DNA from 2 places in the Romboutsia ilealis genome. Region 2 is predicted to be linked to the other one. Evidence: riboswitches for the same ligand, from Rfam matches in the RefSeq annotation. Region 2 holds a riboswitch; the other holds the start of a gene.
What was found. Region 2 has a riboswitch for cobalamin ahead of CRIB_RS10115 (response regulator transcription factor). Riboswitches for the same ligand answer to the same signal wherever they lie in the genome.
Positions count from the first base shown of each region.

Region 1: linked by a shared signal. The riboswitch ahead of CRIB_RS10690 (cobyric acid synthase) and the one ahead of CRIB_RS10115 (response regulator transcription factor) in region 2 are both predicted to bind cobalamin.

Region 1 is NZ_LN555523.1:2,264,267-2,281,228, forward strand. Features, by position in the region: rRNA gene CRIB_RS10635 (23S ribosomal RNA) at 1-1,002, opposite strand, end outside; rRNA gene CRIB_RS10640 (16S ribosomal RNA) at 1,146-2,650, opposite strand; gene CRIB_RS10645 (precorrin-2 dehydrogenase/sirohydrochlorin ferrochelatase family protein) at 2,987-3,571, opposite strand; gene hemB (porphobilinogen synthase) at 3,664-4,641, opposite strand; gene cobA (uroporphyrinogen-III C-methyltransferase) at 4,864-6,372, opposite strand; gene hemC (hydroxymethylbilane synthase) at 6,362-7,267, opposite strand; gene CRIB_RS10665 (sirohydrochlorin cobaltochelatase) at 7,615-8,397, opposite strand; gene CRIB_RS10670 (GHMP family kinase ATP-binding protein) at 8,609-9,493, opposite strand; gene CRIB_RS10675 (pyridoxal phosphate-dependent aminotransferase) at 9,495-10,565, opposite strand; gene cbiB (adenosylcobinamide-phosphate synthase CbiB) at 10,576-11,523, opposite strand; gene CRIB_RS10685 (cobyrinate a,c-diamide synthase) at 11,525-12,928, opposite strand; gene CRIB_RS10690 (cobyric acid synthase) at 12,942-14,477, opposite strand; cobalamin riboswitch at 14,592-14,766, opposite strand; gene CRIB_RS10695 (histidine phosphatase family protein) at 14,778-15,380, opposite strand; gene cobS (adenosylcobinamide-GDP ribazoletransferase) at 15,399-16,163, opposite strand; gene cobU (bifunctional adenosylcobinamide kinase/adenosylcobinamide-phosphate guanylyltransferase) at 16,167-16,727, opposite strand; gene cobT (nicotinate-nucleotide--dimethylbenzimidazole phosphoribosyltransferase) at 16,749-16,962, opposite strand, start outside.
Region 2 is NZ_LN555523.1:2,129,612-2,146,573, reverse strand. Features, by position in the region: gene CRIB_RS10130 (ABC transporter substrate-binding protein) at 1-813, shown strand, start outside; gene CRIB_RS10125 (FecCD family ABC transporter permease) at 813-1,895, shown strand; gene CRIB_RS10120 (ABC transporter ATP-binding protein) at 1,895-2,758, shown strand; cobalamin riboswitch at 2,908-3,086, shown strand; gene CRIB_RS10115 (response regulator transcription factor) at 3,306-3,989, shown strand; gene CRIB_RS10110 (sensor histidine kinase) at 3,989-5,413, shown strand; tRNA gene CRIB_RS10105 (tRNA-Ser) at 5,940-6,032, shown strand; gene CRIB_RS10100 (FMN-dependent NADH-azoreductase) at 6,278-6,925, shown strand; gene CRIB_RS10095 (ribonuclease H-like domain-containing protein) at 6,954-7,868, opposite strand; gene CRIB_RS10090 (ATP-dependent helicase) at 7,975-10,017, shown strand; gene CRIB_RS10085 (asparaginase) at 10,057-11,049, opposite strand; gene CRIB_RS10080 (cysteine desulfurase family protein) at 11,778-12,929, shown strand; gene thiI (tRNA uracil 4-sulfurtransferase ThiI) at 12,971-14,143, shown strand; gene pflA (pyruvate formate-lyase-activating protein) at 14,349-15,092, opposite strand; gene pflB (formate C-acetyltransferase) at 15,516-16,962, opposite strand, start outside.

The DNA of each region.
Region 1 (16,962 bases), 130 kb from region 2:
AATCTTATCACCCACAGTCTGACTCCCAAGTAAAAGAAAACGGCATTCGGAGTTTGATAGTCTTCGGTAAGTGCAATACCCCCTAGGACATTCAGTGCTCTACCTCCGTTTCTCTACGCTTGAGGCTAGCCCTAAAGCTATTTCGGGGAGAACCAGCTATCTCCGGGCTCGATTGGAATTTCACCGCTATCCACAAGTCATCCCCGAGCTTTTCAACGCTCGTGGGTTCGGTCCTCCACGAAATTTTACTTTCGCTTCAACCTGCTCATGGATAGGTCGCCCGGTTTCGGGTCTACGCCAAGTAACTTAATCGCCCATTTAAGACTCGCTTTCGCTACGGCTCCACACCTTAAGTGCTTAACCTTGCTACTTAACGTAACTCGTTGGCCCGTTCTACAAAAAGTACGCGGTCACACAAGTAATGTGCTCCCACAGCTTGTAAGTACAGGGTTTCAGGTTCTATTTCACTCCCCTCCCGGGGTTCTTTTCACCTTTCCCTCACGGTACTATGCGCTATCGGTCACTAGGTAGTATTTAGGCTTGGAGGATGGTCCCTCCTGCTTCCCACAGGGTTTCACGTGTCCCGTGGTACTCTGGATCATATCTAAAGAATTATCGTTTTAACTACGTGGCTATTACACTTTATAGCGGAGCTTTCCAACTCTCTTCATCTACGATGACCTCTTCGTTAATGACATGTCCGCAACCCCAACGAAGTAAACTTCATTGGTTTGGCCTGTTCCGCGTTCGCTCGCCGCTACTTACGGAATCGAATTTCTTTCTCTTCCTCCGGGTACTTAGATGTTTCAGTTCCCCGGGTTCCCCTCGCTAAGCTATGTATTCACTTAACGATACTTAGACATTACTCTAAGTGAGTTTCCTCATTCGGAAATCTTCGGATCAAAGTTTACGTGCAACTCCCCGAAGCTTATCGCAGCTTATCACGTCCTTCATCGGCTCCTAGTGCCAAGGCATCCGCCCTGCACCCTTAATAACTTGACCAGTTATTAGAGTTGTAATTTTAAAGACTTTTCTTGTCTATATATGTTTAAAATGATGTCATATCACTAAATGTTATGCAGTTTTCAAGGTACTAACATTGAGGAATGAACCCTCAAAATTAAACAGTAGGTAATTCTCCTTAGAAAGGAGGTGATCCAGCCGCACCTTCCGATACGGCTACCTTGTTACGACTTCACCCCAGTTATTGATTTCACCTTCGACACTCGCTTCCCAAAAGGGTTAGCTAAGTGGCTTCGGGCGCCCCCAACTTCCGTGGTGTGACGGGCGGTGTGTACAAGACCCGGGAACGCATTCACCGCAGCATTCTGATCTGCGATTACTAGTAACTCCAGCTTCATGTAGGCGAGTTTCAGCCTACAATCCGAACTGAGAATGGCTTTAAGGGATTAGCTCCGCCTCACGACTTGGCTGCCCTCTGTACCACCCATTGTAGCACGTGTGTAGCCCTAAGCATAAGGGGCATGATGATTTGACGTCATCCCCACCTTCCTCCAGGTTATCCCTGGCAGTCCCTCTAGAGTGCCCAACTTAATGCTGGCAACTAAAGGCAAGGGTTGCGCTCGTTGCGGGACTTAACCCAACATCTCACGACACGAGCTGACGACAACCATGCACCACCTGTCACTTCTGTCCCCGAAGGGAAAGATGCTATTAGGCATCGGTCAAAAGGATGTCAAGCTTAGGTAAGGTTCTTCGCGTTGCTTCGAATTAAACCACATGCTCCGCTACTTGTGCGGGTCCCCGTCAATTCCTTTGAGTTTCACTCTTGCGAGCGTACTTCCCAGGCGGAGTACTTAATGCGTTAGCTGCGCCACCGAAGGGGGTAACCTCCGACAGCTAGTACTCATCGTTTACGGCGTGGACTACCAGGGTATCTAATCCTGTTTGCTCCCCACGCTTTCGTGCCTCAGTGTCAGTTACAGTCCAGAGAGCCGCCTTCGCAACTGGTGTTCCTCCTAATATCTACGCATTTCACCGCTACACTAGGAATTCCACTCTCCTCTCCTGCACTCAAGTTTCCCAGTTTCAAAGGCTTACTACGGTTGAGCCGTAGCCTTTCACCTCTGACTTAAGAAACCACCTACGCACCCTTTACGCCCAGTAATTCCGGATAACGCTAGCCCCCTACGTATTACCGCGGCTGCTGGCACGTAGTTAGCCGGGGCTTCCTCCTCAAGTACCGTCATTATCTTCCTTGAGGACAGAGCTTTACGACCCGAAGGCCTTCATCGCTCACGCGGCGTTGCTGCATCAGGCTTTCGCCCATTGTGCAATATTCCCCACTGCTGCCTCCCGTAGGAGTTTGGACCGTGTCTCAGTTCCAATGTGGCCGATCACCCTCTCAGGTCGGCTACTGATCGTCGCCTTGGTAAGCCGTTACCTTACCAACTAGCTAATCAGACGCGGGTCCATCCTGTACCGCAAAAGCTTTGATACTTCTACCATGCGATAAAAGTATTTTATCTCGTATTAGCATACCTTTCGGTATGTTATCCGTGTGTACAGGGCAGGTTACCCACGCGTTACTCACCCGTCCGCCGCTCTTTACCGAAGTAAATCGCTCGACTTGCATGTGTTAGGCACGCCGCCAGCGTTCATCCTGAGCCAGGATCAAACTCTCAAAATAAATTCTTCGAATTTATATCGCCAACGTTATATCTTCGCTACCGCTTCAGATACATCCGTTGCTCAAATAAAAGTTGTTACCTGCTCAGACTAATCATTATCTGAATATCTGGCTTGGTTTGTTTAGTTTCAATTCTATAAATTAACCTACTGTTTAATTTTCAAAGTTCATTTTCACAACTTCTTAAGTTTACCAAAGTTGTCTTTCTTTGTCAACCTATTTTTTTAAGTTGTTTTTTCTTTCGTGTTCGCCCTTTTCTTAAGGACAAGTATAACTATACCATCTCATTTTTATATCGTCAACACTTTTTTATAAACTTTTTTTATTTTTTATTAATTAAAATTCATTTTGCAAAATTTTAAGTTCTTCTAAAGTTAGATTTACCAATCTGTTGAGTACTTTTTTTCTTTCATAAATATTTTTGTAATTTTTTATAACTTTTTGTCTGATTTCTCCTAATATATTTATGTATTCCTCATAACTATCATCATATTTTTCTTCTAATTCTTTTTTTATCTTTGATGACAATGAAGGACTTTTTCCTCCTGTAGATATACTAATGAGTAAATCTCCTCTTTTTACATAAGAAGGTACTGTATAATTTGATAGTTCTATATCATCTACCACGTTAACTAGTTTGCCAAAACTCCTACAATATATACCTATATTTTTATTTATTTCTTTATTATTCGTTGCTGCTACTACTATAAAACTATCTTTTATATATTCTTCTTTATATACATCATAAACTAACTCAACATCATTTTTAATTAGCTCAAAATTATCAATAAATTCTGGAGAAACAACTCTAATACTTTTTCCAAATTCTAAAAAATTTTTACATTTTCTATAAGCTACATCTCCTCCACCAATTATAGTTATTTTCATATCTTTTATTTCTAAGTTAATCGGATATAACATTATTGACCATTCCTCTTTCCTTATATTAAAAAGTGATGCCTTATAATAAAACATTTTAATTTACATTAAGGCATCACATTATATAATCAATACTATTTTTTATCTCTTATCATTTTTGCTAAGTCCTTAGCAAAATAAGTTATTATTATATCTGCTCCTGCTCTTTTTATAGATAAAATAGATTCATATATAGCGCCTTCACTTAATATGCCATTCTTAACTGCTGACTTAAGCATAGCATATTCACCACTAACATTATAAGCAGCTAAAGGTAAATTATAATTATCTTTTACCCTTCTTATTACATCTAAATATGATAATGCAGGCTTAACCATTAATATATCTGCACCTTCTAATACATCAAGTTCTGCTTCTATTAATGCTTCATTAGTGTTTGCCGGATCCATTTGATATGCTTTTCTATCTCCAAATGATGGTGCTGAATTTGCAGCTTCTCTAAATGGTCCATAGAATGTAGATGCATATTTCACACTATAAGACATTATCGGTATATGTACAAATCCAGCTTTATCTAAAGCTTCTCTTATAACCTTTACCCTTCCGTCCATCATATCTGAAGGTGCAACCATATCTGCACCTGCTTTTACATGACTTACAGCTATTTGTGCTAAACACTCTAGTGTTTTATCATTATCTACATACCCACCTTCAGTTAGTATCCCACAATGTCCATGACTAGTATATTCACACATACACACATCCGTAACTACATTCATATCTGGGTCTATTTCTTTTATTTTTTTAACAGCCCTTTGAATTATTCCATTCTCATTATATGCTTCACTACCACAAGCATCCTTCTCATGGTCATATGGTATCCCAAACAGTATAATATGTTCTATTCCTAAATCCTTTATTTCTTTTATCTCTTCCTCTAACATATCTAGTGAGAAGTGATATACATCTGGTAAAGATGATATTTCTCGTTTTATGTTTTCACCTTCTACTATAAATAAAGGATAAATTAAATCTTCAATATTTAATTTAGTTTCTCTAACTAAATTTCTAGTAGCACTATTTACTCTTAATCTTCTAGGTCTTCTTAACATTTATTTTTCCTCCATAAAAAATTTATTTCGCTTGAGTACCGTGTCGGCGAAGCACTTCATTTCACCAACAATATTCTTTTTTTCATTAGAGTAAATCCATTACTCAAAGGAGTTTTGAATTAAAAATTATAAACAGCATGCATATTTTTTATATAATCCCTTATAATTATATAAAATGTATAAATCTCAATAATATATTGAGATTTATACATTTTATCATACCTATTTATCATTCATTATAGAATTAATAATTCCATCTATAGTTGAAACTTCAGCTTCATTATAAACATTTATATTTAAACTTTTAGCAGTTTGTGTAGTTATAGGTCCTATAGATATAACTTTTAATTCATTTAGCTTATCTATATTTTCTTTCCCTATTATATCTACAAAATTTGTAACCGTAGATGAACTTGCAAATGTAATGTAATCTACTTCTCCTGAATTTAATATATCTAATACTTCATCTTTTTTACTATCATCTAGTACTGTTTCATATATGTGAACTTCTTTAACCGCACATATTTCATTAATTTTATTAACTAAAAAGTCTCTAGCATTTTTTGCTCTAGGTATTAAAACTTTATCAGAATCTTTTAATATATCCTTTAATTCTTCAAATAGATATTCTGCAACGAATTTTTCTGGAATGATATCTGCCTTTATTCCTCTATTTTTTATTTCTTTAGCAGTAGCGGATCCTATAGCACAAACTTTTAAATTTGCTAACACTCTACTATCAAGGTCCATCTCATCTAGCTTATCAAAGAATATATCAACAGCATTTTTACTTGTTAATATTAAGTATGTATAGTCTTTTATATTTTTTATTTCATTTTCTAAAGCTATATTATTTTCTATTTTTTCTATCTTTATAGTCGGTACTTCTATCGGATTTCCACCTAAATCAGATATTTTTGATACTAAAGAACTGCTTTGAGTTCTCGATCTTGTTACTATTACATTTTTCCCAAATAGAGGCTTACTTTCAAAGAAGTTTAATTTATCTCTTAATTCAACTACATCTCCGACAGCTATAAGAGTTGGTGGCTTCACATTCTCCCTTACTGCAGTTTCGTATACATTTTCTAATGTAGAAGTTATAACTCTTTGATTAGATCTTGTTGCCCAACTTATAAGTGCAACTGGTGTATCTTTTGATTTTCCTTCTTTTATTAAATTAGAACTAATTTTTTGAAGGTTAGCTACCCCCATTAAGAATACTAATGTACCATTCATATTAGCTAATGCATTCCAGTTTATTTCTGGATTTTCTTTGTCATCATCTCTTAAATGACCTGTTATAACATGGAAAGAAGATGCATAATCTCTATGAGTTATAGGTATACCTGCATAACATAATCCACCTATTGCTGAAGTTATGCCTGGTACAACTTCAAACTCTATACCTTCTTCTTTTAAAAGTTCTCCTTCTTCTCCACCTCTGCCAAATACATAAGGATCTCCTCCCTTAAGTCTTGTTACTATTTTACCTTCTTTAGCCTTATCAGCTATAACTCTATTTATATCTTCTTGAGGAAGAGTGTGGTTACTTGATGCTTTACCTACATATATAAACTCACAGTTTTCCTTAGCTTCTTTTAGATAGTTTTTATTTGCTAATCTATCATAAACTATAACGTCTGCTTTTTTTATGCACTCTAGTCCTTTTAAAGTTAATAATTTATAATCTCCTGGTCCTGCCCCTACTAAGTAAACTTTACCCTTCATAATCTTCATACTCCTTTGAAATCAGTTTAGCTAATTGTAGTCCTATCTCACGAGCTTCTGATGCTTTTCCACTTATAGTTTTTATGATTAAGTTATTCCCTTCTTCATCACCATATAAACCGGTTAGACTTACATTTTCTCCATCAACATCACAATAAGCACCTATAGGAATATGACAACTTCCGTTTATTCCATCTAAAAATCCTCTTTCAGCTGCAACTTGGATTTCAGTTTCCATATCTTGTAGTGAATTTATTATTTCTTCTATATCTTTACTATTTTCTCTAATTTCTATAGCTAAAGCTCCCTGTGCTGGTGCAGGAATCATTATATCTTTAGGTATATAGTAACTTATTTTATCCTCAAGTCCTGCTCTTAAAAGTCCTGATGCAGCTAGAACTATACCATCTAAGTTTTCATCTACTATTTTTTTAATTCTAGTATCAACATTACCTCTTATAGGAACTATATTTAAGTCAGGTCTATACTTTAATAGTTGATATTTTCTTCTTTTACTTCCTGTTGCAACTTTTGCCCCATTAGGTAAATCATTTATACTAGAATACCCCTTCTTTAGTACAAGTACATCTCTTGCATCTTCTCTTTTAGGGATACTTGCAAATTTTAATCCTTCAGGTAAAGTTGATGGCATGTCCTTCATACTATGAACAGCCATATCTATCTGACCATCAATTAGTTGTTGTTCTATCTCTTTTACAAATAACCCTTTATCCCCTATTTTATCTAAACTAACATTTTGTATTAAGTCACCTTTAGTTTTTATAATCTTAGTTTCAAATTCAACTTCAGGATGTTTTTCTTTAAGTTTGTTTATAACCCAATTAGTTTGAGTTACTGCTAACTTACTCCCTCTAGTTCCAACTATTATTTTCATAACTTCATCTCCTTTAGAGGTTACTATTAACTATCCTACTTTAACCTCTTTTTTAACTTCTTTATTTACTAGTATAGTTGAAAAGTAAGATATTTTCTCTTCTAAATTTATCTATCTTAAGTTAGTATATACTTTCTATCTCCCTTGAGGTGATTTACTTACTAATATAAAATTCTCTATAATGTCATTCTTTTCTAAATTACCTATTATTTCTTATATATATCTATCTAAACTTTATAACGTTTCTACCACTTTTATTATTAATAATTATCACCAGCTACTGCATCTATTCCATAAAATTTTCACATCTAAAATTTCATTTTGATTAATTAACATATATCTTCTAGTTATTTTAAATTTACTATACAACTTTGTGCATGTCTCATAAATTTATTTTGGATATAAGGATTCTCACCTAATCCTTGTAAGTGTATTTTTACCTCAAATCCATGACTTTTAAATATACTCTTCCAAGAATATTCTCCATCTCCTGCCATGTCATTTATTACATGATTCCCTGCTACTAGCATAAATGGCATTAAATTTACTGTTTTTATGTTATTTACTTGTAACCTTCTTATAAGAAATTCTATTTCTGGATAGCCTTCGAATGTTCCTACATATGCATTTATACCAGAATCCCTTAACACATATTCTAAAGTTGTATATGCCGAGTGCGACTCATGAAATGTTCCATGCCCCATAAATACAACAACCTCTTGAGACTCCATTTTTGGTATTTGATTTTCTATAGCTTCTACTATTTCCTTGTAGTCTTCTATATATGTCAATAATGGCCTACCTAGTATTATCTTTTCAAACCTATCTTTATAACTCTCAACTTGTTCTTTTAGCTTGTTGAATTCTTTTCCACATATTATATGAAGTGTTTGAACTATAACTTCTTGATATCCTTCTTTATATAATCTATCTAATGCTTCTACTGGATTTTCTATGTGTAAACCATCTCTATTTTTTAATTTTCTTATTATCATATTAGAAGTAAAGGCTCTAAAAAAGTCATATTCTTTTAATCCTTCTTTTATTTTATTTTCACAAGCTTCTATAGTTTTTTCTCGAGTTTCTTTATAACTTGTCCCAAAACTCACTACTAAAACTGCTTTTTTCATGCTAGATCCACCTTGCCTAAATTTATAATAATTTTTCTAATTCATATTTAGATTATGATGCTCTTACAAATTCAACTGAAACACCTACAATAGCATCTAAACTTAATTCTTTTTAATCCATCACTTCCATTATTTTGTATAAATATGTTGGCACATTAACAAATGAAAATAATTTTCTTCCACTAAACATCTAATTTTTTGTTTATCAAACTTAAATCCATGCTTGTTCCGCCCTAATTCCACCATCGATTATATTTGATGTGTACATTTTTTTGTAAACTGAATCAAGACCTACATTTCTTAATAACTCTATTAACCTAGTGTCATCCATAGATTTGTCTATTAATATACCTACAACCGTTCCGCTATGAGCAACGTTAACTCCATAAGCACCATAATTTTTAGATATCTCTATTATTTTCTCTAAGCCTTCCTTTTTATGTATACTTTCATTAGCTAAACTGCTAAAAATACTCGCTTTTCCAATTTTATGCATATCATTGCTCTTTATTCCTTCTTCTAAAAGGCTAAAAGATATTTTTATAATTTCTTTATTTTGAGCCTTTATTTTTTTATAATTTGGAGCTTTTCTAATCCTCATGGTATTTAAAGTTCTATTGGGCTCTAATATCACTACTCTTAAATCCTTAACATGACCTAAATGCCTTATTACTTCACCATTTAAAGGATTAAAAATACTATTTTTTTCTATATATATAGAGTCTGTTGGCTCTATAGTAGACGCTAGCTTTGATATTTCTTCACTACTTAATTCTTTTTTTATTAATCGTAATGTTGCTCCTATTGTTGCTCCTATATCAGCAGTAGAACTTGCCATACCTTTACCAACAGGTATTTTACTTCTTATTTTTAAAGATATATTCTTACTCTCTTCAACAGGTATGTTAAACTTTTTAAATACTGCTTCTATAGCTTTTCTAGACTTTAACGGTCCAAGATTTATATTATTCAACTTTTCCTCAACCTCAGCAGTAGAGTATAAATCCACTGCATATGAGCAGAGATATTCTGCTCTATCCATTACACCTTGAACAAATTCGCCGCAAGATGCTGGACAAATTCCATAATATTTCATATTAATCACCCAATAGTTTTTTCATATGTCTTATAAGAAGTTCATTTTCTTTATGAGACTTTATCGCTATCCTTATATATCTATCATCTAATCCGATAAAATTCGAAGCATCTCTTATAAGAATATTTCCTTCTCTTAACAATTCAACTTTTATTTCCTTTGCCCTTTTGTCATTAAGTCTAATTAATATAAAATTTGTATCTGTATCATATACGTGTATGCTATTTATAGATTTTAGCTCTGATAACATAAAGTTACGTTCATCTATATAATACTCTTTACTATCCTCTATATATTTCTGATCTTTAAATATATAGTTAGATAAAGTATCTGCAAAAGAATTTATTGTCCAAGGTTCTTTATAGTTATATATTTTTTCTATTATGTCATTATTGCTTGTTAGGCCATATCCAAGTCTTATTCCTGGAAGGCCAAAAAATTTTGTAACAGCTTTAAGTATAAATAAATTTGGATACTTCTCTACATATTTAACTAAGCTATATTTCTCTTCTTCTTCAACAAATTCCATAAAAGTTTCATCTACTATTAATAACTTATTATTATCTACTATAATATCTAAAAGTTTTTCTAAGTTTTTAACCTTCCCATTTGGGTTATTAGGATTGCATACGAATAAACTATCAAATTTATTAATATTTTCTTTTATATTATTTAAATCTATTTCAAACTCATTACTTTCATCTAAATTTAAATTTATTACATCTAAATTGTTAAGTCTTGCACTTCTTTCATATTCAGAAAATGTAGGATTTAATATAGCAATCCTTTTATCTATACTTTTCATAAGCAAGTAAATTATTTCAGTTGCTCCATTTCCAGGTATTATAAATTCTGGTCTTACATCTATATACTGAGATATATTATTTCTTAGATTTGTATATTTAATATCTGGATAGCTTCTACTTTCTTGTAATCCTTCTAATATATATTCCTCTAGTCCTTGAATTACGTTTGGGTTTATATTAGAACTAAAATCAATTATATCTTTAGGGTTTTTGTTATACATTCTTGCCATTGGTTCTACATTAGCACCATGTCCTAAGTCTTTCATATATGCCCCCTTAGTATAAAAATTTGAAAATTATAGTAAATACAACTATCGATGTTATTGATGTTGCATACATTATTTTATTTGTTTTTACTATGTCATCAACTTCTATCTCTCTATGCTTATCTCCTATAGTTGGTTTGTATACTGCTTTTCCAAAGTATATATTTATTCCACCTAATTGAATTCCTAATGCTCCAGCAACTGCTCCTTCTGGATAAGCACAGTTTGGACTCTTATGATTTTTTCTATCTCTTATAGATATTTTTAATGCATCTTTATAGTTATATTTCAATATAAAGCTTCCTATTGCCATTAATATAGATGATATTCTAGCTGGTATAAAGTTTGCTATATCATCAATTTTAGCTGATGCAAATCCCAGGTCCTTATATTTATCATTTTTATATCCTACTGTAGAATCTAAAGTATTTATTGCTTTATATGCCATCGCTAATGGTGCTCCGCCTATGAAAGCATAAAACATAGGTGCTATAATTCCATCTACAGTATTTTCTGCTACTGTTTCTACAGTTGCCCTTATTATCTCGCCTTCATCTAAATGTGTTGTATCTCTTCCAACTATATAAGATACTTGAACTCTTGCTTTTTCTATATCTTTAGTTTTTAATAATTCATATATTTTTACTGCTTCATCTTTTAAGCATTTAGTAGCTAGTGTTGTATAAATCAAGAATGAGTTTGCTATTAAAAAACCGCCTGGAATCAAGCTACTTAATTTAACTATTAAATATGTAACAAGATAAGTTACTCCAACTGTAATAAACCATAGAATAAATCCACCTATTTTTAATGCTTTATCATTCTTTGCTACTTTTCTTATTTGATCTTCAGTTATTTTTATTAATTTTCCAATAAATCTAACAGGGTGAGGAAAAGAATATGGATCTCCTATAATCAGGTCGATTATATAACCTATATAAATAGATAGTATATTCATATTAATTCTCTTCCTTTACTAATAATTTCTCTTTATTTAAGTCATTTTTGTGCTTACCCAAAAACTTCTCTATGCAATTTAAGTTGTTATAGAAATGAGTATGTAAATATGTAGCTAGTGTATTTCCTTTGCTATATCCACCTTCCCACTCATCAACAATTTTTTTATCTCTTTCCTTCTTCATTATATAAGCACATTCTTCTTCACTCTCAAATACAGAATGGTGGAATTCATGTCCTTTTATTACTTCTCCTACATTTGATAAGATTGTATCTTCTTTGGCAATTCCGTAGCAATATCCAAACCTTCTTAAAGATTTTGTCATTTTACTAATTCCTTTTAAAATTCCAACCATATCGTATTCGTTTTCATTTTGGTCTACAAGTTTTTCACCTAAATACATTAGCCCACCACATTCAGCATATATTGGAATGTTTTTTTCATGAGCGTTTCTTATAGATTCCCTCATAGATTTGTTTAGCTCTATTTCTTTTGCAAATATCTCAGGGAATCCTCCACCAATATATATATAATCAGATATAGGTACTTCTTTATCATTTAATGGACTAAAATATTTTATATTTAATCCTAAATCTTCAAGAAGCTCTATGTTTTCTCTATAATAGAAGTTAAAACCTTTATCATAAGCTATAGCTATAGTCTTATTTTCTAATTTATTTTTTTCTATAAAGTCTCTTATATCAAATTCACTTTCAACTTCTTCAGTTTCTGAAATTTCTATTATCCTATCTATATCTATGTACTTTTCTATTTCATCTGCTAAGTTACTGAATTTCGTCTTTAAAGATTCTATTTCAACACTTGGTACTAATCCTAAGTGTCTTGACTCTAATGAAAATTCATTATTTGGTGGGAAGTATCCTAAAACTTCTATATTACAATATGTTTCTATAGCTTTTTTTATTATTTCATAGTGTGATTTAGTTTTTACGTTATTAACTATTACACCTTTTATATCAACATTCTTATCAAGCTCTTTGTATCCAAGTACCATAGCTGCGCTAGATGCTGCCATAGCTTTTCCATTTATAACAAGTATAACTGGAGCCTTTAAAAGTTTTGATGTATAAGAACTTGTGCAATTATCTAAATCGATTCCAATACCATCATATAGACCCATAACACCTTCAACTACTGATATATCTGCATCTTTAGATGCATCATTAAATACATACTTTATCTTTTCATCATCTAACATATATGAATCTAAGTTTCTAGAATGTCTTCCTGTTATAAAAGTGTGATATGAAGGATCTATATAGTCTGGTCCAACCTTATATGGCTGAACTTTCATATTTCTTTTAGTAAGAGCTTGCATTATTCCTAGTGAGATAGTGGTTTTACCTACACCACTATTCGTCCCTGCTATTAAAATCTTTTTCATAAGCTTCACCTAACTATAAAATTTTATTTTCATGTTCTGTCATTATTTCATAAATCTTTTGTATATCTAAGTTCTCTCTTAATAAATCTGCCAATTTGTCATATTCATTTTGCTTAAATTCATCAAAAGAAGTTACATTACTTTGTAATTTTTCTAATCCTTTTTCTTCTCTTATACTATTTAAAAGTTCTCTAGTAAAATCTATTTCATCAAATATTCCATGAATATATGTACCTACTACATTTCCATTTTTATTTATACTACCTTCTAGATAGCTAACTTCTTCTCCTAGCTTTTTATCAATTAAGTTTAAATAAGATACTTCACTTCCAGGCTTACTTATTCCCATATGTATTTCATAACCTTTTACTCTTTTACCAGATAAGTTTTTCATGTATCCTGAAAGATTTGGGTGTATTATTGCTTCTACTTGAGTAGTTGTCTTTTCTTTTTCAAATATAGTTTCTGTATCTAAAAGGCCTATACCATCTATCTCTTCAACTTCTCCTTCTACATGATAAGGATCTTTTATTTTCTTTCCTAGCATTTGGTAACCCCCACAAATACCAAATATTAATTTGCCTCTTTTTTGTAGCTCCTTTATTTGTTCCTCTAATCCATTTTCTCTTATATACTTTAGGTCATCTATTGTACTTTTACTTCCCGGAATGATAACTATATCTGGATTACTTAAAGCTTCTCCATACCCTACATATCTGACGCTTACATCATTTTGTGTTTCAAATATATTGAAATCTGTAAAGTTAGACATATGAGGAGTTCTTATTATCTCTATGTGTATGTCTCTTTTTCCTTGTACTGCCTTGAATCTAGTTGTAACACTATCTTCATCTTCTATTTTTATATCGCTATAGGGTATAACTCCAAGGACAGGAACATTTATTATTTCCTCTAGCATTTTTATACCTTCTTCTAAAAGTTCCTTTCTGCCTCTAAATTTATTTATTATTACACCTTTAACTCTTCTTCTTTCTTCTTCACTTAGTAGCATCATAGTTCCTGCAAGTGATGCAAATACACCACCTCTATCTATATCTCCTACTATTATTACTGGTGCATCTGCAATCTCTGCCATACCCATATTAGCTATATCATGCTCTCTTAGATTTATCTCGGCTGTACTTCCCGCACCTTCCATTACAACGATGTCATAGTTATTGCTAAATTCACTGAATATAGTCTTTAATTCTTTAGCTAGTTGAGGTTTATATGTATGATACTTGGAAGATGCCATATCTTCTCTTACTTTACCTCTAACTATAACTTGGCATCTATGGTTTCCAGATGGCTTTAAAAGTATAGGATTCATATCTGCAACTGGATCTATACCACAAGCTTCGGCTTGGAATACTTGCGCTCTTCCCATTTCAAGACCTTCCTTAGTTATAAAAGAATTTAATGCCATATTTTGAGATTTAAATGGAGCAACACTATATCCATCTTGTTTAAATACTCTACACAAACCTGCTGTTAATATACTTTTACCAACATTTGACGCAGTTCCTTGTAGCATAATCTTTTTGCCCATGATTCAGTTCTCCTTCATAAAAATTCAGAATATTAGAAAAAGTCCTAACTCTTGTAAGTTAGGACTTTTATTTTATACATTATATATTATAAAAATCTTCACCCCGAGATTTATTTAGTAAAATTAAATTAGGCAGGTATCCTGGCTCGACTTCATCCTACTCCTATACCTTCCCATCATATCGACAGTGGTAATTTTAGTTTCGTCCATCTTACAGTAGCGGGGGCTGCAAAGGATTTTCACCTTTTTCCCTATTAATCTTGAAAGAACCCAATTCAATCTAATATTCTATTTTAGTAACTATATAAAACTAGTATTATTCATAGTAGTTATAACTGTAAACCCATCTTGTATTTCTAAAATTGTAACTGATCCATTATCAATTTTAAAATTCCAGTGGTATTTATAACTATTTGATATTAAATAAGTTATTATATTTCTTATTGTTCCTCCATGAGAACAAATAAGAATTGTTTGATTATCGCAATCAGATATAATATTATCTAATTCTGTACAAACTCTATTATATGAATCTATTAAACTCTCTCCATTAGGATATTTGTACTCATATCCTTTTTTTATCATATCTTGAAATTCTTCAGGATATCTATTTTCTATCTCTTTAAAAGTTAATCCTTCAAAATCTCCAAAACTTATTTCTTTTAAACTTTCTTTTTCTATAATTTCTATAGATTTTAATTCAGATAATTTTTTTACAGTATCTTTAGTTCTAGAAGATGTTGTAGTGTAAATTTTATCTATATCGAAATCCTTTAAGTAATTTGTAATCTTATCTATTTGCTCTTTTCCTTCTTCACTTACAGAGCTATCTATATGTCCAGATAATCTACTTTCTTGATTATCTACTGTTAGAGCATGTCTAACTAATATTAATTTTACCATATTTCACCTCATTGAGGGCTATATTAATAATAAATATATACAAAATAAATATATAAGCTCTCCAAGTTCTATTGTACAACCTAATATATCACCCGTTACTCCATCAATTTTTTTGTATATATGTTTTTTAAATAAATTATTAAATATGAATAATATAATAATAGTACTTATTAACATTATTACTTTAAACGTTGAAGCTAAGAATATTAATTTTGATATTCCTATTATTAATATTATTGTATATAGTATAGCAATAGTAAACATCGATGTACTTGCTTTTCCTATAAATAAATTTCCCATTCCATTTTCTCTAGGAGTTACTGTTTTATACATCATAACAATTACTCCAAGTCTTGCCACTACAGGCATAAATATTACAGTCCAAAGTAGATTATTATTTATTATGCTATATATAAATCCTATTTTTAATAATATTAAAAACATAATGGCCAAAACAGAATTTGTACCTAATCTAGAGTCTTTCATAATTTCTAGCATTCTTTCTTTGTCTCTATAACTATATATAGCATCAAAAGTATCTCCTAATCCATCTATATGTAGTCCACCGGTTAATATGACTAATGTTAATGTTACTATTATTGATGTTATGAATGAATCAAAAAATATGCCAGATACTAAACCTATAATATATATTAATACACCTAGTACCAGTCCCACTAACGGAAAATATGTTATGGTTTTATGAAATTCTTCATCAAATCCAGTATCTATATTTATTGGTATCCTAGTCATAAATTGAAGTATAGAAATAAATCTTTTCATAAGCTACCCCTTTATCTTCATAGGAATTCCACTTACCACAAAATATACCTCATCACTATGAGTTGCTATTTGTTGATTTATTCTTCCTATAATATCTGTATATATTCTAGTTAATTTATTTATAGAAACTCCACCTAATCCTAATTCATTTGTAACTATCACAAAGTATAAATTAGTCTTTTTTATTTCTATAAGTAATTTTTCAACTTGTTCTTTTATATATTTTTCTAATTCATTTATTTCATCTTGTGTCGAATTATCTATATCTATTTCGTATGTAAACATTAAATTATTAACCAATAAAGTAACACAATCCAGTATTACAGTTTTATGTTCTTTAGAAATATCATTTATTATAGTGTATATATCTTTGTATATTTCATAAGTCTTCCAATTTTGTGGTCTGCTTTCTTTATGCTTTTTAACTCTCTCTTTCATTTCATCATCAAATGGAATTGATGTTGCTATATAAGCAGTATTATTATTTTGTTCTTTACATAGCTTCTCTGCAAAATTACTTTTCCCAGATCTTGCTCCACCTGTTACTAATATAACTTGGCTCATTTTTTTCTCCTAACTAAAATACTATCTACCCATATCTACTTCATCAAATGTAGCCATATTTTCATATGTGTAATTTGATGCCTCTATTATATTAAATGCAAGAGCCGCTCCACTACCTTCTCCTAACCTCATTCCCATATTTAGAACTGGTTCTAAGTTTAATATATTTAAAGCTCTCTGTGTTCCTGTTTCTGCCGATGAATGTGATGCTATCATGTATTCTCTAGTTTTTGGA
Region 2 (16,962 bases):
GTTACATTATCTCAATTTATGACAGAAATGTTATTAACTCTTGATTTAGGAGATAAAATGGTTGGAACAGCTCTTTTAGATAATCCAATACTTCCCGAGTTTGAAGAAGCATACAATAAAATACCTGAGTTAGAAATAAGTGAAGGTCATTCTATATCCAAAGAAGCTTTTATAGCAACTGGGGCTGATTTTGTCAGTGGATGGGATATGTCTATATCAGATCAAACAACAGGTAGCCCAGATGAACTTATAGAAAAAGATATAACGCCTTTCTTAGCCAAGTCATATTCTCCAGATGCTACAGTTGAAACAGTATATGAAGATTTTGAATTGTTAGGAAAAATATTTGATGTAGAGGATCAAGCAACTGAAGTAATAAATAAAATGAAAAGTGATATAAAAAAAATAACAGATAAACTTGGTGAAGTAAAAGAGGAAGACAAGGTAAGAGTTATGGTATATGATTCTGGTGAAGATAAAGCTATGGCAGTTGGATCAGGTTTGGCAAATAACTTAATAGAACTTGCAGGAGGAAAAAATATATTTGGTGAAGAAAGTCAACCATATATAAATGCTACATGGGAAAGTGTAGTAGCTGAAAATCCAGAAGTTATAATTGTGACAGACTATTTAGCAGGGTCTCCTGTTGAAAAAAAGATTGAATTTTTAAAAAGTCATCCAGCACTAAAAGATATTGATGCAATAAAAAATGATAAAATATATGTTGTAGGATTAGCTGATTTATCTCCAGGAATTAGAAATCCTATGGTTATAGAAAAAATGTACGGATATTTCTACGGAGAAAATAACTAGTGGATATAAATTCACAAGAAACGAGAAGTTTTTCATATAAGAGAGGGTTCTCGTTTTGGACTATATTTTTAACTATAGTATTAATAGCAACTATAATAGGCGCAATAGCTATAGGTAGTACATATATAGAACCTGGAGTAGTTTATAAAGTATTAATAAATAAACTTTTAAATCAAAATATATTTGATTCAACTTGGAATATAATGTTTGATAATATAATATGGGAAATTAGGCTACCAAGAGTATTACTAGGAGCAATATGTGGTGCAGGTCTTGCTCTTTGTGGAGTACTTATGCAATGCGTTACTAAAAATCCAATAGCAGAGCCATATATACTTGGAATATCCTCTGGAGCATCTTGTGGTGCAGTAGCTATTATTATTCTTGGAGGAATGTCATCTATTGGAATAACGAGTATCACAGGTGGAGCATTTATTGGATCAATTATATCTGGTGTTTTAGTTTTTGTAATAGGTACGCAAATGGGAAGAATAACATCTACTACCAGATTAGTTTTGTCTGGGATGGCAATATCAACTATATTTAGTGCATTAACAAATCTTCTTATATACTCAGCGAAAAATTCTAACCAAGCAAAAAATGCATTATTTTGGACTATAGGAAGTTTAGGTGGTGCTAAGTGGGATATTTTATTGATTCCATTTATAGCCTTAGTTTTTGTTATTATAGTATCATTTATAATGTCTAAGTCATTAGATATTCTTCTTTTAGGAGATGATAGTGCAGTAATACTTGGCATAAATGTTAAATTAGTAAAATCAGTTATATTAATTTTAGCAACTCTACTTACATCAACATTGGTTGCTATAACTGGAGCTATAGGGTTTATAGGTCTTGTCGTCCCACATGTATGTAGAACTATAGCAGGAAGTGACCATAAGAAGTTAATAATACTTTCATCATTAGTAGGATCAATATTTTTAATATTATCAGATGTTGTTGCTAGATGGATTTTTCCTCCAATAGAAATTCCTATAGGAATAATAACATCATTAGTTGGTGGACCATTCTTTTTATATTTAATTTCTAATAAAAATTACTCATTTGGAGGAAATGATTAATGATTAAAGTAAAGGTTGAAAATTTAAAATTTACTATAGATAAAAAAGAAATACTGAAAGATATATCTTTTGAAGTTCCAAGAGGAAGCTTTGTAGGAATTATAGGCCCAAATGGTTGTGGGAAGTCTACTTTATTAAAAAATATATACAGACTATATAAACCATCTAGTGGAAGTATAACTTTGGACAATAAAGATTTAGCTAAGATGAAAGATAAAGATTGTGCAAAAGAAATAGCAGTACTTGCTCAAGAAAGTAATTCACAATTTGATTTTACTGTAGAACAAATAGTAAAAATGGGACGTTATCCATATAAATCTATTTTTGAAGATTATTCTAAGAGTGATCTTCAGATGGTTAAAGATATGTTAGAGAAAGTAGGATTAAATAACTATAGCAATAGAAATTTTTCTAACTTATCTGGAGGAGAGAAACAAAGAACATTGATTGCAAGGGCTTTAGTTCAAAATACAGATTTTTTAATATTAGATGAACCTACAAATCATTTAGATATAGGTTACCAAATACAGCTTATGGATCTTATTAAAAGCCTCAATATAACAACTCTATCAGCTATACATGATATGAATATAGCATCTATGTATTGTGATTATTTAATAATTATGAAAAATGGTCAAATAAAAGATTTTGGAAAAGTTGAAGATGTAATAACATCTGAAATGTTAAAAGAAATATTTGGTGTAAATGCATATGTAGGTATAAATCCTATAAATAATAAATTACAAGTTTCATTTATGCATAGTCATGAACATATAAATGGTGTGGGTCATGACCATATACATGAAGATGGATTTACTGGAAAACATACGCATTATCATTATAATAATAAATGCTCATATTAAGGTTAGATGATTGATAATCTTTTTTGTAAAATAAATGATATAATTTCTGATAGCTAGAGGATAGGGAGTACATAAGGTTATTTGGAAATCAAGAAAATAAAATAACTTATTGATATTATAGATAATATAGTATACTATTATAGTATGACAACTAAAGAAATATTATAGGTGCTCACAAGTTGAGTTAAAAGGGAAAAAGGTTAAAGTCCTTTGCAGCACCCGCTACTGTAAGGTGGACGAACGTTTCAAACCACTGTGAATATTCATGGGAAGGGAAACTAGTAGGATGAAGCTAAGCCAGGATATCTGCCTATAGTATATAGAAATTCTTCGGGATGGGGAAGGTTCTTATTTATTAATATATAGTAAAGTTGTATTATTATATATGTTTATATAAGCTCATCATATCTTGATGGGCTTTTAATTATGACTTTAAGCAAATTTCTTTAAATAAATAAAACTTATCCTTAAAAATGCTTTAGCTGCAATACTAAAGCATTTTTTTACTTTTATTTTTAATTAAATAGTGGGGAGAGGTATTAAATTAATGAAAAAAATTTTAATATGTGATGACCAAGAATCAGTACATGAAACTATAGGTGAATATTTAAAGTTAGAAGGTATGGAGTATGTATCTGCTTTTGATGGGTTAGATGCCCTAGAAAAAGTTAAGACTTTGGATATCGATTTAGTATTACTAGATTTAATGATGCCTAAGATGCTTGGCACAGATGTATGTAAAGAGATTAGAAAAAATAGTAATGTTCCTATTATTATGCTTACAGCGAAAGGAGAAACTGTAGACAAGATAATAGGTCTTGAAATAGGAGCGGATGATTATATAAGCAAACCATTCTCACCAAGAGAAGTAGTTACACGTGTGAAAACTGTACTTAGACGTATACATTCATCAAATATATATAAGCCTAAAAATATTTTGAATTATGATAATCTTAGAATAAACTTAGATAATCATGAGGTATATATAAATAATGAAATATTAAATATTACGCCTAAAGAAATTAAGATACTCTATACACTTGCATTGAATAAAGGAACTACTTTATCAAGAGAGTATATATTGTCTGAAGTATGGGGATATGATTACTTTGGCGATACTAGAGTAGTTGATACTCAGATTAAAAGGCTTAGGAAAAAAATTGATATGGATAATTTAAATTGGGGAATTAAGTCAGTATATGGTGTTGGATATAAATTTGAGGTATCTTAATGAATAAAGAACTATTTAAGAAATTATTTAGAATAATAATTAGGGCTAGTATGGTTACTGTATTAACTATTGTATTATTTTGTAGCATAATTATAAAGGTATATTTTTTGAAAATTAACTTAAATGATATCCAATATAAGGTTAAGCACGCTGTATCTAATTATGAAAAAGACGATAATCTTTTATTTAAAAATATACAGCGAAGATTAGGTAATGATTTGATTATAAGAGTTTATGATAGCCAAGAAAAAGCTACATATAAATTTAATAATTTTAAATATGAAGATAACTATATTTCTGATGAAAAAATATCAAAAGTATTAGATCCGTATATAGAAACAGTTTTAGGCGGAAGTTCAATAAAAGATGTGATTAAGTTATATGGAATTAAGGGCGATTGTATGTTAATTGGTGAGCCTATCAATGAAGATAATGATGTAGTCAGAGCAATATTTATAATAAAATCAACAAGCGACGTTACCAATTGGTTAATAGTATTTTACATAGTTATTATAATAAGTATGACTTTAGTATTAATATCTATTATAGTATCTATTTATATTTTTATAAAAAGAGAATTTAAGCCAATAGAAGATATGACAGATGCAACAATATTAATGTCTAAGGGAGATTTTTCTATTAGGGTAGAAGCTAATCAAAACAATGTTATTGGGGAGTTAGTTAGAAAATTTAATTATTTAGCAGATAACTTAGAAAAGAGTGAAGAAGAATCAAAAATGCTAGATCAAATGAGAAAAGATTATGTTGCAAATGTATCTCATGAGTTAAAGACTCCTGTAACATCGATAAGGGCTATAGCTGAAATACTTAATGATGATGAACTTAAGGATAGTATAGATAAGAATAAATATTATAGTATGATTCTTAGAGAATCGATAAGGTTAGAGGTTCTAATTAAGGATATGTTGGAATTATCTAGGCTTCAATCTGGTAACATAGCTTTTGAAAAGTCATATGTAAGTGTAAACGATATTATAAATGAAGTTATTGAAAAATTTGAAATTATGGCAGATGATTTAGATATTGATTTTATAACCCCTAAAAATTTAGATAATATACCAAGTATATATACTAATTATAATAGAATAGTTCAAATACTTATAATCCTCTTAGATAATGCATTTAAATTTACAGCCTCAGGAGGAGTAGTGTGTTTAGAGGTTTCTAGTAAAACTGAATATTTAGAAATTAGTGTTATAGATTCTGGAATAGGAATAGATAAAGAAGATATACCTTTTATCTTTGATAGATTTTACAAAGCAGATAAATCTCATAATTCAAATGGAACGGGGATAGGTTTATCTATTGCATATGAAATAATTAAGCATCTAAATGAGAACATTTATATTGAATCAGAAATTGGAAGAGGTTCTAAATTTACTTTTACTATACATTACATGTAATTTATTACATATTGATATTATTAAAATAACTCGTTGTGCTAGTTAAACATGATTATTGAAAATACTAAAGTCTATTAAACTATACTTTTATAGTTCAAAAACTTTATATAGTAATTTCAATATGTTTAGTAAAATAACCAGCATAATAGATTAAAATAATATTATTCTATCAAATAATGAATATATTCAAAAAGCTAGAAAATAAAAATTATTGGTGCTAGTCATGATTTAAATAGAGTTTTTTATATCGTGATAAGATTTATGTTTTAAAAGATGGAATTATAATAGCATATAGAAATCCTAAAAATATTTTAACTAGAAAATTAATAAAGAAAGTATATGAAATAGATTCTAAATTAATAAGGATGAAGGCGGAGATATTTTGAGTGTATTTTATAAAGTATTTATATAAAGTAGAGTGTAATATCTCTACTTTACATAATAATAGTAAAATTTTTCAAAAAAATTATATAAACTATTGACTATATTGTTATTAGATTGTATAATTAAGGTATAAATTAAATAAGGAGAAGTACTCAAGTGGCTAAAGAGGAACCCCTGCTAAGGGTTTAGGCTGGGTTATACTGGTGCGAGGGTTCGAATCCCTCCTTCTCCGCCAGTTAAAAGACTATGAATTTCATAGTCTTTTTTACGCTTAAGGATATTATAATACTTAAAAAAATGTGGATAAATTCTGAATGTAAGTAATATCAATAAATTGGTTTTGAGCATAAAAAGGATTTTGAGCAACGGACGAAGTCGTTGGCGACATGAGCGAAGCGAATTTTTTATTGTAAATGAATAAAAAAGTACCTTATAGAAAAACTATATCAATAGATATAATATATGAAGGAAGGTACTATTATGAAAAAGTTATTATATATAAGTGTAAACTCTAAGCCTGAAAATTTATCTGCAAGTAAAACTGTGGCTAGAAAATTTATAAATAAATTTTTAGAAAAAAATAAAGATTTCCAATTAGAAGAGATAGACTTATATAAAGAGCATATACCTAGACTTGAGTATCAATATTTTGAAAAGAGAAATTGTATAATAAATGAGAGTGATGCTAAAGAACTAAGTGATAAAGAACAAAGAGAAATAAAAAAAATAAGAGAACTATGTGATCAATTTATAAGCGCTAATGCTTATGTAATTTCAGCTCCAATGTGGAGTTTGTCATTTCCAGCTCCACTTAAAGAATATATAGACTGTATAATGCAAGATCAAAAAACTATAAAATTTGAAGGTAAAAAAATAGAACCCCTTCTAAATGATAAACCAAGAACCATGGTATATATTCAATCTTCAGGTGGAAATGTGCCTTGGATGTTAAGACCAATTATGAATAAAGGACTTAATTATATAGAAGATATAATGAAATTTATGGGAATTAAGAAGTTTGAAGAATTATTAGTTGATGCTACTGGATTTACAGAAGAAGAAAAACAAGAAGCAATAAATAAAGCATCTAGTAAGATTGACGATGTTATAGATTCAATGAAATTTTAATATAAATGTTAAAGAGCTATAGTCCATATTATAAGGACGATAACTCTTTTTTTATTAGGTAATTGCATAATGAATATATATTATCTTCTAAGAATGAGTCATTAAACTTTAATGGAATTATTTTATATAAATTATAAAATAAAATTGTGTTATTATTTGAGTCTCGACCTTTGTCTAGCGATACATTTAATATTAGATTTTTCTCATCAGAGATTATAGAGTATGAATCATTATATATATTTATGTTAAATACGTTACCTTCAAAAGTATTATATATAATCGATAGTATGTTTTTGGATATTTTAAATGATCCTGGAACTAATTCTAATGATAAATTATTTGTAGCTATACATAAAACATTTAATTTATGTTTTAAAATATCTTTTATTTTAAAAATGACACCTAAATAATAAATATCTTCATAATTATGAAGAAGTATTTTTTCTTTTAAGTCTATATTTTGATTAACAGAATAATCTTTATATAAATCAATGCTTTCTTTACCAGAAATGGTATCTTCTCTATGAATACCAAGGTATTTTTCTATAGTTTTTAGTTTACAATCAGATAGAGAAAGTTTTTCCTTAAAGGGTCTTATAAGTTTAAGGATATCAATATCATCATTTTTAGATAGATAAAAATCGATATTATGTTTTTTTAGTCTAGTATTTAAAAAAGGAATATCAAAAGTTAGCCCATTAAAAGTAATATGATTTTGATAATTTTTTATAGTATTAATAAAAGTAAGTAGAAGTTCTTTTTCATCATCTTCTGTATTAGCAAAAAATTGCTTAATAACAGTTTTATTATCTTGATTAAAAAGAATTCCTATCAAAATAACTTTACAATAATTTGAGTTAAGGCCTGTAGTTTCTATATCAAATACAAAATGGTTAGGAGGTATATCTATTAATTCATCTAAAGTTTTAGTTATTACTTCCATAAAATTTCTCCTTTCTCCAATTATATATTATAATAATTATTAGGTTAAGCAAATATGCTTAACATTATTATAAATGAAATAAATAATACTTCAAGGTAGGTAGTATATGATAAGTATAGATAAATTAAATGAAAATCAATTAAAGGCTGTAGAACACATAGATGGACCTTGTATGGTGCTTGCAGGGCCAGGTTCAGGAAAGACTAGAGTTATAACATATAGAATAGCTAATATGATTGTAAATAAAAACATAAAGCCTACAAGCATACTTGCAATAAGTTTTACAAAAGCTTCATCTATAGAAATGAAAAATAGAGCATTAGCTTTAAGTAATGACTTTAGAATGAATAAGGTTACATATGGAACATTTCATTCCGTGTTTTTTAGGATATTAAGGTATTTTGAAAATTATAATATTGAAAGTATCCTAGATGAAAAAACAAAGAGGATTGGATTAAAGAGCATATTAAAGGGATTAAATATAGAAAATTCAGATGATGATGAAACTATTGGACAAGTTATAAATGAAATTTCATATGTGAAAAATGAATTGATGGATAAAAGAGATTTTAAATCAGAGGTATTGACTAATGATGAATTCATAAAGGTATATAATTTTTATGAAGAATACAAACAACAAATGAATAAAATAGACTTTGATGATATGTTAATAAAAACATATGAATTATTAAAACATAATAAGGCAGCTTTAGATAGAGTGAGAAGTGTTTATAGATATATTCTTGTGGATGAGTTTCAAGATATAAATAAGGTTCAATTTGAAGCATTAAAGTTAATAGCAAATCCAAATAATAATATATTTGTAGTAGGAGATGAAGATCAAAGTATCTATGGATTTAGGGGATCTAGACCAGATTTCTTATTAGAATTTGAAGAGTATTTTTCTAATACAACAAAAGTATTATTGGATATTAATTATAGATCTAAAGGTGAAATAATAGATATAGCTAATAGATTAATAGAAAAAAATACAAATAGATATGAGAAAGTTATAAAATGTGGTCAAGGCAATGGTGCTAAGGTAAATTATATTTCGCCCGAAGATTCAGAGGAAGAGGCTGTATATATAGCAAAAGATATAAAAGATAAGATTCAGGAAATGTATACGGAGTATACTGATTTTGCAGTAATATATAGAACTAATATACAATCAAGAGCTTTAGTTGATGTATTTATGGATATGAGAATCCCATTTGTAGTTAAAGACTCAATAGTTACTATATATGACCACTGGGCTGCTCAAGACATACTTGCTTACTTAAGAATAGGAGTTAATCCAAATTCTAATAAAGATTGGATAAGAATTATAAATAAACCTTTTAGATATATTTCTAAAGACAATTTAAATTTGATAAAGGATGAACCGGATTTTATAAATTCATTGATTAATAAGTGTGACTTACATCCTAAGCAAGTGAAAACTATAAATGATTTAGATATAGATATAAGTTATGTAAAGGGGCTAAGTCCTAAAAATGCAATATCATATATTAGAACAACTTTAGATTATGATAGATATATTTTGGATTATTGCGCGAATAGAAAAATAAAAACGAATGGACTTATAGAAATACTAAATGAGCTTGAAAGTTCAGCTACAAACTTTAAAACTATACAAGAATATTTAGAGCATATAGAAAGAGTAAAGTCTGAATTAGTAGATAATAAAAATAACAAAGAAACAGATGGTGTTATTTTTACAACTATGCACAGCGCAAAAGGATTAGAGTTTAAAAATGTTTATATTATAGGTGCTAATGAAGGGACAATACCACATGAAAAATCTTATGATATAGATGATGAAGCAAAGAAAAATGATCAAATAGAAGAAGAGAGAAGACTTATGTATGTAGCAATAACTAGAGCGGAAGAAAATATATGTATAAGTTCGCCAGTTAATAAGTATGGTAAAAGAGTTTCTAAATCAAGGTTTGTAGAAGATATAAAAGCTCCAACTAAAAAAGAAATGGATAGTATAAGTATAGGAGATAAAATATATCACAAAAAATTTAAAGAAGGTACCATAGTAGAAAAGAATGGTGATTCTATCAAAATAAGATTTAAAGATAGAGATAGAGCGTTAAATTCAAAGGTATGTTTAACAAAGAGAATAATATGGAAAATATAAAGAGGTTAATCTCTATTAAGAGATAACCCCTTTTTTATTTTAATAATATATTCCTTTTTCAAAGAAATCTTTTATTTCGTCTAAATTATCAGTCTTTCCAAGTGCTAACATAAGTTTTATTCTAGCTTTTTGACCTGGAAGTTCTCCACCGAATATACATCCGATATTTCTTAAATCTCTACCAGAACCTAAATAACCATAACTATCAAAGACTCTACCTGAATGGCATCTAGAAACTATAACAACGGGGATATCTTTTTCTCTAGCATATTTAACACCTTCATACATTTTAGGAGGTACATTACCTCTACCCATTGCTTCAATTATAATTCCTTTATAACCGCTATCAGCTGCAAACTTTATAAAGTCATCATTCATTCCAATTCCAGATTTGATTAAAGCAACTTTTGTTTCAACTTTATCAGTATCTATTATTGTTCTTTCTTCAGTATTCTTAAATAGTACTAATTCATTGCAGTCAATTAAACCTAATGGGCCTTTACTTAATGATTTAAAAGTATTTAAGGCTAATGTATCAGTTTTAGTTGCTTCAGAAGCTAATAAAACCTCATTGTTTAAAACTATAAGTACACCTTTTCCAACAGCTTTATCAGATATAGCTGTACAAACTGCTGCAGATAAATTGCTAGGCCCATCATATCCAAGTTCAGAGCTACTTCTCATGGCTCCAGTAACTATAACTGGTTTTTCACTAGATATAGTTAAATCTAGGAAGTAAGCAGTTTCTTCTAAACTATCAGTACCATGAGTTATAACAGCACCGCAAATATCTTCTCTTTCAAGTAAATTATTAATGTAATGCTTTAATTCTATTAATCTTTCTGGCGTCATATGAGGTCCAGGTATTTCAGCAAAATTAAATACTTCGATATCAGCAACTTTGTCTATGTTTGTAACCATTGACATTATTTGTTCTCCTGATAGAGTAGGAATTGCTGCACCAACATTTTCATCTACTGTCATAGAAATAGTACCACCAGTAAATATTATAGCGACTTTTTTCTTATTCATTACAATATCACCCACCTTTTATATTAAAAAACAAATACAATTATTTTACATTTTTTTATTTAAAAACATATAAATAAATATATATATATAAATTATATCAAAAAAAAACTATTTAAGTCTAGCGTTAAAAAAATATAAAAAAAAGAGCTTGGGGAAGCTCTTTTTTCGCTAAATTGACTTCCGTTGTCAACTTAACAATAATGGATATAAAGTCTATCCGTTCAAAAGGGGTATTGGGAATAGAGATTTTAATTAAGGTTATCAGGGGGATAACCATGTATTTATAATAACAAAGTTCGACACTAAAATCAATAGTTTTTCAAAAAAATATGAAAAAATATAAAATAAAAAAACCTACTTCGCATCCGATCGTGAAGTAGGCCATAAATGAATATAAATTATTCATTTAAAGGGGTATTGGGAATAGAGATTTTACTAAGGTTATCAGGGGGATAACCATATATTTATAATAACAAAGTTCGACAGTTTAATCAATAGTTTTTTACAAGAATATCAAAAATATTACATCTTTGTAGTGTAGATAATATTTTTATGTAATGAAAAATTTATTATATGTTAAAAAATAAAAAATTTAATGATATAATAAATAGATACGATTTTATAAAAGATATTTATATAAATTGAATTTTTAATATTTTTGATAATTAATAGATGAAGTTGGTAAAATAAATAATAAAATGTATATAAATAGAAAGTTGGTGCAATGTATGGATATATATTTAGACAATAGTGCTACAACGAAGCCATATAAAGAAGTTATAGATAAAATGGTTTATGCGCTTAATACAGACTATGCAAATCCATCTTCTTTACATAGAAAAGGTGTAGAAGTTGAAAAGAATATAAAAAATATAAGGCAAAGTATAGCTAGAACTCTAGGTATAAAAGATAAAGAAATATACTTTACATCTGGAGGAACAGAGTCTAACAATACCATAATAAGAGGTATTGTAGCTTTAAATAAAAAAAGAAAAAACCATATAATATCTACTACTATAGAGCATCCATCGGTATTAAATACTCTAAAGGATTTAGAATCTGAAGGTTGTGAAGTTACATATTTAGAAGTTGATAAAGATGGTAAAATAGATATAGAAGAGTTTAAAAATGCATTAAAGCCAACAACTTGCTTAGTTACAATAATGCATGTTAATAATGAAGTTGGTAGCATACAACCAATACAGGAGATCGGCAAACATCTTAAAACATTAAAGGACAAGGTATTCTTACATGTAGATGCTGTTCAATCTTATGCTAAGATAAACTTTAAACCATCAAAATATAATATAGATTTTATGAGTGTTAGTGGTCATAAGGTACATGGACCAAAAGGAATAGGTTTCATGTATGTTAGAGAAAATAATAGAATAAAGCCTATTTTAACTGGTGGGGGACAAGAAATAGGAATAAGATCTGGGACAGAAAATACACCAGGTATATATGGCTTAGGAGAAGCTATAAGAATAATAAATGAAGATTTAGATGGTAAAATAGAAAAAATAAAAAATCTAAGAGATTTATTAAAAAGAGAGATAATAGAAAATATAGAAAATATAAAATTAAACTCTCCAGAAGATGGAGTTTGCCATATATTAAATGTTACTTTTTATGGAATAAAAGGAGAAGTGCTACTTCATTATCTAGAACAAAAAGGTGTGTATGTATCTACTGGATCTGCTTGTTCATCTAAGAAAAAAGGTAGTCATGTATTAAATGCTATGGGACTTTCTCCTCAAGAAATAGAAGGTGCGATAAGATTTAGTTTATCAGATTTAAATACAGAAGAAGAAATAAAAGAAGCGGTTAAAGTAGTTAAAGAATCAGTAAGTGATTTAAGAATGATAATGAGAAGAAGATAATCAATTTAAGAATGACAAAATTAAGTTAAGAGGTGGAAAAATTGTATAATATATTAATAGTTAAGTACGGAGAAATAGGTGTAAAGGGCAAAAACAGATATATATTTGAAAATAAGCTTATAAAAAATGTAAAAAATATATTAAAGCCTATAGGAAAGTTTAATGTATACAAGGAATATGGAAGAATATACGTTGATTTAGATGGATATGATTATGAAGAAATAGTAGAGGAAGTTAGAAAAGTATTTGGTATAGTTGGAGTTTGTCCAGCTGTAAGAGCAGAAAAAGACTACAATTTATTAAAAGAGTTAGCATTAAAAATGTTAGAAGAAAAAATAGACCAGGGATATAAATCTTTTAAAGTTGATTCAAGAAGAGGAGATAAAGACTTTAAGCTAACTTCTCAAGAGATGAGTTTAGATATAGGTGGATACCTAGTATCTCAAGTAAAGGATAAAATAGCAGTAGATGTTAGAAATCCAGAAGTAAAAATACATTGTGAATTAAGACAAAATCATGTAATGGTATATAGTGATACAATTCCAGGTTATGGAGGACTACCGTTAGGAACTAATGGTAGAGCAATGTCACTTTTATCAGGAGGTATAGATTCTCCAGTAGCATCGTGGATGGTGGCTAAGAGAGGTATGGAATTAGAATGTATACATTTCCATAGTTATCCTTTCACTAGTGAAAAATCACAGGAGAAGGTTAGAGATTTAGCTCAAATTTTATCTAAGTATTGTGGTAGAGTAAGACTTCATAAAGTAAATATGTTAGAAATACAAAAGGCTATAGGTTTAAATTGTAAAGATGAGGAAATGACTATAATTTCAAGAAGATTTATGATGAGAATAGCACAACAGGTGGCAGAGAGTAGACATTGTGATGCATTAGTTACAGGAGAGAGTATAGGACAAGTTGCATCTCAAACAATACAAGGCTTAACTTGTACAAATGCATCAGTAAGTATGCCGGTATTTAGACCGCTTATAGCTATGGATAAAACTGAGATAATAGATATAGCACAAAAAATAGGAACATTCGAAACATCTATATTACCAGAAGAGGACTGTTGTACAGTGTTTTCACCTAAGAAACCAGTTACAAAACCTAAGCTAGATAGAATTGAAAGATCTGAAAATGCATTAGATGTAGAAAAGTTAATACAAGATGCAATAGATAATATAGAAGTTGAAGATATAGAGTTTTAATATAAATAAAATCCATTATAATGATTATTTATTATAATGGATTTTTTGTTAAAATAATTTTACATTACTTAAATATAATAAAAAATTATAAAACTTAATAGCAGTGTACTATTAAAGAGAATAGATAGTTATTATATAAATTTATAGCAAAAGAGAATCATATTATAAAAAGACTATCTTACATTTAAGATAGTCCTTTTATGATTTATTTAGATTTATTGTTGAATACTTTAACACCGAATTTTTCTACTATTTCGCTAGCTTTAGCAACATCTTCACTAGTAGCATCTTCAATATTTTTTAATTCATAATTTAATCCCATGGCTTCCCACTTATGAACACCTAGAGAATGATATGGTAAGAATTCAAATCTTTCTACATTATTAAGTTTAGATACAAATTCACCTAGAGCTTCTAAGTTTTCTTTAGTATCTGTTATACCTGGAATTAATACATGTCTTATCCAAACCGGTATATTTCTTTCATCTAAATGTTTAGCTAACTTAAGTGATTTTTCAACTCCAACACCAGTTAAATCTTTTGATTCTTCTTCTATCATATGCTTCAAATCAAGTAATACAAGATCAGTATTATCTAATATAGGATCTATAACATCAATATTTACAAATCCAGATGTATCTAAACAAGTGTGTATTTTATTTTCTTTAGCTTTAACAAATAACTCATTTAAAAACTCAGGTTGTAAAGTTGCTTCACCACCCGATACAGTTATTCCTCCCCCTGAAGCATTCATATATGATTTGTATTTTGAAGCTTGAGTAATTATTTCATCTGTTGTATATTCTTTTCCTAATTTTGTATCCCAAGTATCTCTATTGTGACAATACTTACATCTTAATGCGCATCCTTGCATAAATAATATAAATCTTATTCCCGGACCATCTACTGTTCCAAATGTCTCTATTGAATGAACTCTTCCTTTTATCATAATAGTCACCTCTAAGTTGATTTTAATTAAAATTATTCCGATAGAATTTAATATACTGTATACAAAACAATATAATTAAATTATATGATATTACTTGTTTTAAGTCTATATAAATTTATGATTAATTATTTTATTTTTATATTATAATAATACCCCAGATATTAAGAATAAAACTAAATTTATATACTATATAACAGGTTAAGGTAACGTATTAATAAGATAATGTGGAAAGTAGAGAAAGGTAAAAAATAATAAAGAATAAATGTATTAGATTTGGATAAAATAAGATTATGTTAATAAAAAAAGAGAGTGTAAGTTGATGAGACTTACACTCTGAAAAATAATATACTTTGATTGACTGATTGTAAACTTGAAAACTCTGATGCAAGAATTTAAGTTTATAAATTATTTAGAAATTATAAATTAAGCCATTTTTCCGTGGAATGTTCTGTTTATAACGTCTAATTGTTGTTCTTTAGTTAACTTTATAAAGTTAACAGCATATCCTGAAACTCTTATAGTTAATTGAGGATATTTTTCTGGATGTTCCATAGCGTCTTCTAGAGTAGCTCTATCAAATACGTTAACGTTTAAGTGATGAGCTCCATCTGTGAAGTATCCATCCATCATACAAGAAAGATTTCTAACTCTTTCATTCATATCTTTTCCTAAAGCACCAGGTACTATAGAGAAAGTATTAGATATACCATCTTGAGAATGCTCATATGGTAATTTTGCAACAGATGCTAATGAAGCTAAAGCACCACTATTATCTCTTCCGTGCATTGGGTTTGCTCCTGGAGCGAATGGAGCACCAGCTCTTCTACCACATGGAGTGTTACCAGTTTTCTTACCGTAAACAACGTTTGAAGTTATTGTTAATACTGATTGAGTATGAACAGAATTTCTGTAAGTTTTGTTCTTTCTTATTTTGTTCATCATAGATTCAACTAAGTATACAGCTATTTCGTCAACTCTATCATCGTTGTTTCCGTATTTTGGATAGTCTCCTTCTATTTCGAAGTCAACAGCTACACCAGCTTCGTTTCTTATAGTTTTAACTTTAGCGTATTTTATAGCAGATAATGAGTCAGCAGCAACTGATAAACCAGCTATACCACAAGCCATAGTTCTGAATACATCTCTATCATGTAAAGCCATTTCTAATGCTTCATAAGAGTACTTATCATGCATGTAGTGGATTACATTTAATGTATTTACATATAAGTTTGCTAACCAATCAGTGAATGGTTCGAATCTTTCCATTACTTTATCGTAATCTAAGTATTCATCCATTATTGGCTCGAATCTTGGTCCTACTTGAGCACCTGATTTTTCGTCAACCCCACCGTTTATAGCGTATAATAAAGTTTTAGCTAAGTTAACTCTAGCTCCGAAGAATTGCATTTGCTTACCTATTCTCATTGCAGATACACAACAAGCTATACCGTAATCATCTCCCCAGTAAGGTCTCATTAAGTCGTCGTTTTCGTATTGAACTGAACTTGTATCTATAGATACTTTAGAACAGAAGTCTTTGAATCCTTGTGGGAAATCTTTTGACCAAAGTACTGTTAAGTTTGGTTCTGGAGAAGGTCCTAGAGTGTAAAGAGTATTTAAAACTCTGAATGAGTTTTTAGTTACTAACGTTCTACCATCTACACCCATACCACCGATTGATTCAGTTACCCAAGTTGGGTCTCCAGAGAATAATTCATTGTAGTCAGGAGTTCTTAAGAATTTAACCATTCTTAATTTCATAACGAAGTGGTCCATTAATTCTTGAACTTCTTCTTCAGTTATAGTTCCAGCTTTTAAATCTCTTTCGAAGTATATATCTAAGAAAGTAGAAGTTCTACCTATTGACATA